2 linked regions of the Myxococcus xanthus genome follow. The protein of the gene in region 1 binds, or shares a complex with, the protein of each later gene. Links are inferred from orthologs where the notes say so. Each region holds a gene or a part of one and is shown on either strand. Other genes may lie near its edges.

The links.
Region 2: the proteins of BHS09_RS01355 (region 1) and BHS09_RS07290 are in contact, whole or in part, in a cryo-EM structure (PDB 9DDO), measured with the Escherichia coli proteins. The link is inferred for Myxococcus xanthus from one-to-one orthologs.

What each region holds. Positions count from the first base shown.
Region 1 is NZ_CP017174.1:324,150-327,229, reverse strand. The notes cover bases 253-3,020. They hold BHS09_RS01355 (MotA/TolQ/ExbB proton channel family protein), read left to right. Parts: upstream 253-1,144; coding sequence 1,145-1,897; downstream 1,898-3,020. Other genes in these bases: BHS09_RS01340 (TonB-dependent receptor), read left to right, coding at 2,803-3,020; BHS09_RS01345 (ExbD/TolR family protein), read left to right, coding at 2,300-2,725; BHS09_RS01350 (ExbD/TolR family protein), read left to right, coding at 1,881-2,288; BHS09_RS01360 (energy transducer TonB), read left to right, coding at 317-1,099. In the rest of the region: BHS09_RS01365 (glycosyltransferase family 87 protein), read left to right, coding at 1-233; more of BHS09_RS01340, read left to right, coding at 3,021-3,080. UniProt on the Escherichia coli protein: Involved in the TonB-dependent energy-dependent transport of various receptor-bound substrates. Protects ExbD from proteolytic degradation and functionally stabilizes TonB.
Region 2 is NZ_CP017174.1:1,714,612-1,717,679, forward strand. The notes cover bases 40-2,795. They hold BHS09_RS07290 (energy transducer TonB), read right to left. Parts: upstream 1,916-2,795; coding sequence 1,163-1,915; downstream 40-1,162. Other genes in these bases: BHS09_RS07280 (ExbD/TolR family protein), read right to left, coding at 40-282; BHS09_RS07285 (MotA/TolQ/ExbB proton channel family protein), read right to left, coding at 408-1,091; BHS09_RS07295 (TonB-dependent receptor domain-containing protein), read left to right, coding at 2,150-2,795. Also shown: more of BHS09_RS07280, read right to left, coding at 1-39; more of BHS09_RS07295, read left to right, coding at 2,796-3,068. UniProt on the Escherichia coli protein: Interacts with outer membrane receptor proteins that carry out high-affinity binding and energy dependent uptake into the periplasmic space of specific substrates such as cobalamin, and various iron compounds (such as iron dicitrate, enterochelin, aerobactin, etc.).

The sequences.
Region 1 (3,080 bases):
ACCTGGTGCTGGTGGCGCTCATCGCCCTCACGGGTGTCCTCGTCTCCGACTCGGGACTGGGCGCGGAATGGAGCCGCCACGTCCTCCTGTGGCGCCCCTTCGCGCTCGTCTACACGGCGCTGCTGATCGCCCTGCTGTCGCAGATGCGCCGCATGGGCGCACCGCGAGCGGTGGTGGACGCCGACGCCGTGTCACGCCTGCCACGTTGCTTTGGTGGCGGGCTCGCGCCGTGACGCTTCCGACAAGTTGATGGAAGCAAAGTGTCACGGGCCCCGGACAGGCCCGACACATGGCGTCGCTATATGCGCGTCCAGTCATGTTCGAGACCTTCGACAGCGGCCCGGACGTCCAATCGGCGCGGCGGTTCGCGCTCTCCACTACGGCGTCCGTCGCCGTGTTCGCGCTGATGGGCATCGCCGCCATCACCGCGGCCGGCAAGGTGACGGAAGTCATCAAAGAGAAGAAGGGCACGGACGTGGTGTTCCGTCCGCCGCCCCCTCCTCCGCCACCACCCGTGGTTGAGGCGAAGCCGCCGCCTCCGCCCCCGCCTCCTCCCAAGCCGAAGCTGGCGCCCAGGCCCGCTCCGCCCGCAGCCGCGAAGGCGCCCCCGCCGGCCGCGCCCACCGTGGCGCCCGCGCCCATCGTCGTCCCCAAGGAAGTACCGCTGGAGAAGCCGCCCGAGGCCGCGACGGAGACGGTGGCCGCCGCGCCCATCGCCGTGGGTGGCACCGGCGCGCTCGTTCCCGGTGGCGTGGTGGGCGGCGTCCCTGGCGGTGACACGCTCGCCGGCGGTGGCGGCCGCGTCGCGCCCATCAACCTTCCGGAGTCCGGCACGCCGCCGGAGCCCCTCTCCTCCAACCTCACGCCGGAATACCCCTCCGAGGCCCGCTCCAAGGGCCTGGAAGGCATGGTCATCCTCAAGGGCGTGGTGGGCGTGGATGGCCGCGTCAGCCAGCTGAAGGTGATGCGCGGCGACGAGCCCTTCGCCAGCGCGGCCATGGCCGCCGCGAAGACGTGGCGCTTCAAGCCCGCAGTCGTCGGCGGTCAGCCCACGGCGGTGTTCCGCATCTTCAAGGTTCCGTTCCGTCTCAAGTCGTAAGCCGAAAAGGCCTCACCCGCACCTGCCCCCCAGGAGCAACCCGTCATGAATTTCAATCTCAGGGACATCTACAACCACATGGGTGTGTTCGCGCTGGGCATCGCGTGGACCCTCATCCTCTTCGCCGTCGCGTCCCTCGCGGTGTTCTTCGAACGCCTCTTCGTCTTCTTCCGCTCGCGCTCCATCTCCAAGCGCTTCGCGTCCCGCGCCGGTCCGCTCCTCACCCAGCACCAGCACGAAGCGCTGGTGAAGGAGGCGGAGGCCACCAAGGGCAGCCACCTGGCCATGCTGCTGGGCGGAGGCATGAAGCACTTCCTGGCCAGGTCCCGCGTGCCCGCCGGCAAGCTGGGCCCGGTGGAGCTCACGCGCCGTGAGCTGGTGCGCATCAACGAGCGCGTCAGCGCGGACGTGCGCCGCGGCATGTCCGTGCTCGCCACCGTCGGCTCGGTGGCGCCCTTCGTCGGTCTGCTTGGCACGGTGGTGGGCATCATCGAGGCCTTCGCCGGCATCGCCAAGGAAGGCTCCGGCGGCCTGGGCGCGGTGTCCGCCGGTATCGCCGAGGCGCTCGTCGTCACGGCCCTGGGTCTGCTCGTCGCCATCCCCGCGGTGCTGATGTTCAACTTCCTCTCCACTCGCGCCGACTCGCTCCAGCTCTCCCTGGACGCCGCGCGGAGCGAGTTCATGGACTACCTGGAGGACCTGGGGCCGCAGAAGCCCGCCGCCGTCAACGGCGCGGCGGTGGCCACGGGCCCGGAGCTGGCTGCTCGCAAGGAGTCCCGCGATGTCCACCCCGCGTAGGAGCCTGACGCCGGAGATGAACGTGACGCCCCTGGTGGACGTGGTGCTCGTCCTCCTCATCATCTTCATGGTCGTCACGCCCCAGATTGAGTCCGGCGCCGCGGTGGAGCTGCCCACCGCGACGAACCCGGACAAGGAGAACAAGGAGCTGACGCCCACCACGGTGAGCCTGTCCGCGACCGGGGCCTTCTTCCTGGACCGCAAGGAGCTCAAGCGCGACGCGCTCATGGCCGAGCTGAAGGCCGTGCGCGCGAAGGACCCGGACTCGCCCGTGGTGCTCAAGGCCGACCGGGGCGTGCGCTACTCCGAGGTGCGCGGCCTCTTCAAGGCGATGCAGGAGCTGGGCTTCCCCGGCATCAACCTGCAGGTCGTCGACAAACAGAAGAAATAGGAGCGCACGCCATGGCATTCGACCTCGGAGGCGGAAAGGGCGGCATCCGCCCGGCGATGAACGTGACGCCCCTGGTGGACGTGGTGCTCGTCCTCCTCATCATCTTCATGGTCGTCACCCCGCTGATGACGAAGCAGATGTGGATGACGGTGCCCGCCAAGGGCGATGACCAGGAGGCCCCTCCGCCTCCTCCCGATGCACGGCCACCGGTGGTCCTCACGGTGGACAAGTCCGGCGTGCTGCGAATCAACCGGGAAGAAGTGCCCCGCGACCAGGTCGTGGCCCGGCTCCAGCGCATGCTCAACGCGCGCCCGGACAAGATTGTGTTCTTCGACGCCAGTGATGATGTGCCGTACGGCGCCGCAATGGACGTGCTGGACCTCGCGCGAGGCGGGGACATCACTGTCGGCGTGCTGCCGGACAAGCTCGCGGATTGATGCAGTGCCGCGGCGGACCGTGACACCAAGTTTGCGGTCCGCCGCCTGAATCGTCACAGCCCCTTCATCCAGATGCCATGCGTGTCGCGTTCTCTACGCGCACCTCGGCAAGGAGTGTCGTGTTGTCTCGCACTGCCCCCTTGCGCGCCATTTTGGCTGCGCTTGTCATGACAGCTACGCCCGTGTTCGCACAGGCGCCCGGCGTTCCGGGCTCGGCTCCCGCTCCCGCGGTCGACCCCGTCACGCAACCTCTTCCCCCATCCGAGGAAACCCAAGCGTCGCAGCCGAAGGACACCACGACGCAGCCGTCTGGGATTGCCGCGCAGCCCACCGCGGCTGATCCTTCCGCGCAGCA
Region 2 (3,068 bases), 1.4 Mb from region 1 along the record:
CATCTCCTCGGTGAGCTTCTCCTGGAGCCCCTTCTCATCCACCTGGTCATTCTCCACGAACACCTTCTTGTCCGGGGTGATGGAGAGGATGAGCGGGTCGGCTTCCTTCCCTTTTCCTTCCTTCTCGATCTCGGTGGCCTTCGGGAGCTCCACGGACTTGCCACGCTGGAGCATCGGGGTGACGACCATGAAGATGATGAGGAGCACGAGCACCACGTCGACCAGCGGCGTGACGTTGATGTCGCTCTTGACGCCCCCCTTGGGGCCTGCTGACATTCCCATGTCTTTACCTGTTTCCTGGTAAGGAGGTGCCCGCCTTCACGGTGGGCCTCCAGCTCCCCGAAGAAGAGCTGGAGACAGAGTCACCGTGAAGGGCATCGGGTCGTCCCCGGCTCGCCCGGGACGTCTCAGGCGGCGTTCGAGGAGTGCGCGCCACCACCCAGGTGGCGGGCAACCACGTCCAGGAACTCGTTGGACGACTCGGAGATGTCCACCGAGCGCGCGTCCACCCAGCCCTGCAGGAAGTTGTACGCCATCACCGCGGGGATGGCCACGAGCAGACCGAAGGCCGTGGTGATGAGCGCCTCGGCGATACCGGCGGAGATGGTGCCGAGACCGCCGGAGCCCGCCTGCGCCATCAGCTGGAAGGCGTTGACGATACCCATCGTGGTGCCGAGCAGACCGACGAACGGCGCCGTGGAGCCGACCGTGGCCAGCAGGCCCAGACCGCGCTTCATGCTCTGGACCTCACGCTGCGCCTGACGCTCCAGCGCGCGCGCCACCGACTCCACCGCCACGTCCTTGTTGTTCGGGCTGATCCGGTACGCCGTCAGTCCGGAGTTGATCACCCGGCCCAGGTGGCCCACGTCCTTGCCCAGGTTGGTGTTGGCGGCCGTGTTCAGGTCGCCTTTGGCCAGGATGGCACCCATCTTCGCGGCGAAGTTGCGGCTGTCGGACCGCGTCTTGCGGAAGACGATCATGCGCTCCGCCATCACGACCAGCGAGGCGATGGACATGATGCCCAAGGTGAAGATGATCATTCGGGCGAAGAGGCCCGTGTGCGCCCAGATTTCTGCGAGAGTGAATTGCATGGTTGGGTTGAGCGCTCCTCCTCACGAGCGCGGGGTAGTCGGCAATACGCCTCTAAACGACGCGCCCTGACTCAGCGCGGCAGCTTGAAGTTCAGGGTGAAGGTGTAGTCCACCTGCACAGGACGGCCCTGGAACGTGACCGGCTTGTAGCGCGACGATGCCAGCGCGTCCAGGACGGCCCGGTCCATGTGGGGCAGGGGCTTGATGATCCGGCAGTTCTCCACTCGACCTTCCACGGTGACGATGCACTTCACGATCATCGTTCCCTGGACGCGAGCCTCGAGCGCCTCACGAGAGTACTCGGGCTGAGGACCGGAAAGCTTCTCTGGACGCGTCATGCCCGCGCCGAACGGAAGCACGTCGGTTCCCGTCCCGCCCAACTGGCCGCCGACCACGCCGCCAATCACACCACCGACCACGCCACCGACGACGCCGCCGACCACGCCACCCTCCACGCCGCCCTCGACGACTTCTTCGCTCGCCTCTTCTTCAGCGGGAGGCTCGTCGGAGGGCTCCACTTCCTTCGGGACCTCCTTCGGAATCTCCTTCGGCTGGACGATGGCGTCCGGCTTCTTGGGCTTCTTCGGCTCCGTCTTCGGCTTGCTCGAAGAGGCAGGAGGAGGCGGAGGCGGAGGGGGCGGCGGAGGCGGTGCCATGGTCGCCTTCAGCGTGACCTCAATCTCCTTCTCCTCTTCGACGGGCGGCCGCGTCGACAGCCAGACGGCGAGGCCGAACAGCGCCACATGGAGGATAACCGAGACAGTAGCCCCGACGCCGAATCGCGACTTGGGCCCCTGACCACGGTCAAGGACTGAATCGAACATGCACTAGACTCCTCTTCACCAATGGACACCCATCGGCGACGCTCCGCCCGGATGAAAGGGCGCGCTACCATACAGAAACGCGTTCCGGGTTCAAGCAAGCATGGTCGACGGTTGTGGCGTGATCGGGCAATTGCCCCACTGGTTACCAAAAAGCAACGGTCTATTGACAACTGCTCGACCTCGGATATTTTCCCGGGTCATTTTCACTTGCAGCCCACCTTGGAGGGGTCTGGTATGCACTTGAACCGAGTGCTCCGGGAAACCGGAGTTGTTGTCGCCGCAGGTCTGCTGTACGGATCCGCGGCTTTCGCACAGTCGAGCACGATCATCGGTACGGTGATCGACGCTCAGAGTCGGCAGCCTGCCGCTGACGTCGTTGTGACCGCCACCTCGCCCAACCTTCAGGGTGAGCAGACGGTCGTCACCGACGCGCAGGGTAACTACCGCATCCCCCAGTTGCCCCCCGGCGACTATACCCTGCGGTTCGAGAAGGAGCAGTTCAAGCCGTACGCTCGTTCGGCCATCCAGCTGCGCCTCAACCGCACCATCCGTGTCAACGTGGAGCTGCTCCCCGAGGCGCTCGGTGAGGTGGTGGAGATCGTCGGCGCGCCCCCGACCATCGACGTGGGTTCCACGACGATGGGCGTGAACGTCGATCAGGAGTTCATCAAGCGCATCGCCGTTGCGCGTCCGGGTGGTAAGGGCGGCGCAACCCGCTCCTTCGAGTCCCTGGCCGAGCTCGCGCCTGGCGCCCAGAACGACAACTACGGCGTGTCCATCAACGGCTCGACCTCGCCTGAGAACGGCTACGTGGTGGACGGCCTGTCCACGAACGACCCGGCCTTCGGCGTGAACGCCAGCCCGTTGAGCATCGAGTTCGTGCAGGACGTGAACATCATCACCGGCGGTTACATGCCGGAGTTCGGCCGGTCCACCGGCGGCGTCATCAACGCGGTCACCCGGTCGGGCTCCAACGAGTTCCACGGCTCCGTGTTCGCGAACTGGACGCCGGGCACCCTCGAGGGCACCCGCAAGCAGGTTCGTGAAGAGGGCACGGTCATCACCGGCCTGAACCAGCTGCGGAACCTGGGCGACTTCGGCGCCACCCTCGGTGGTCCGATCCTCAAGGACAAGCTGTGGTTCTTCGCCGGCT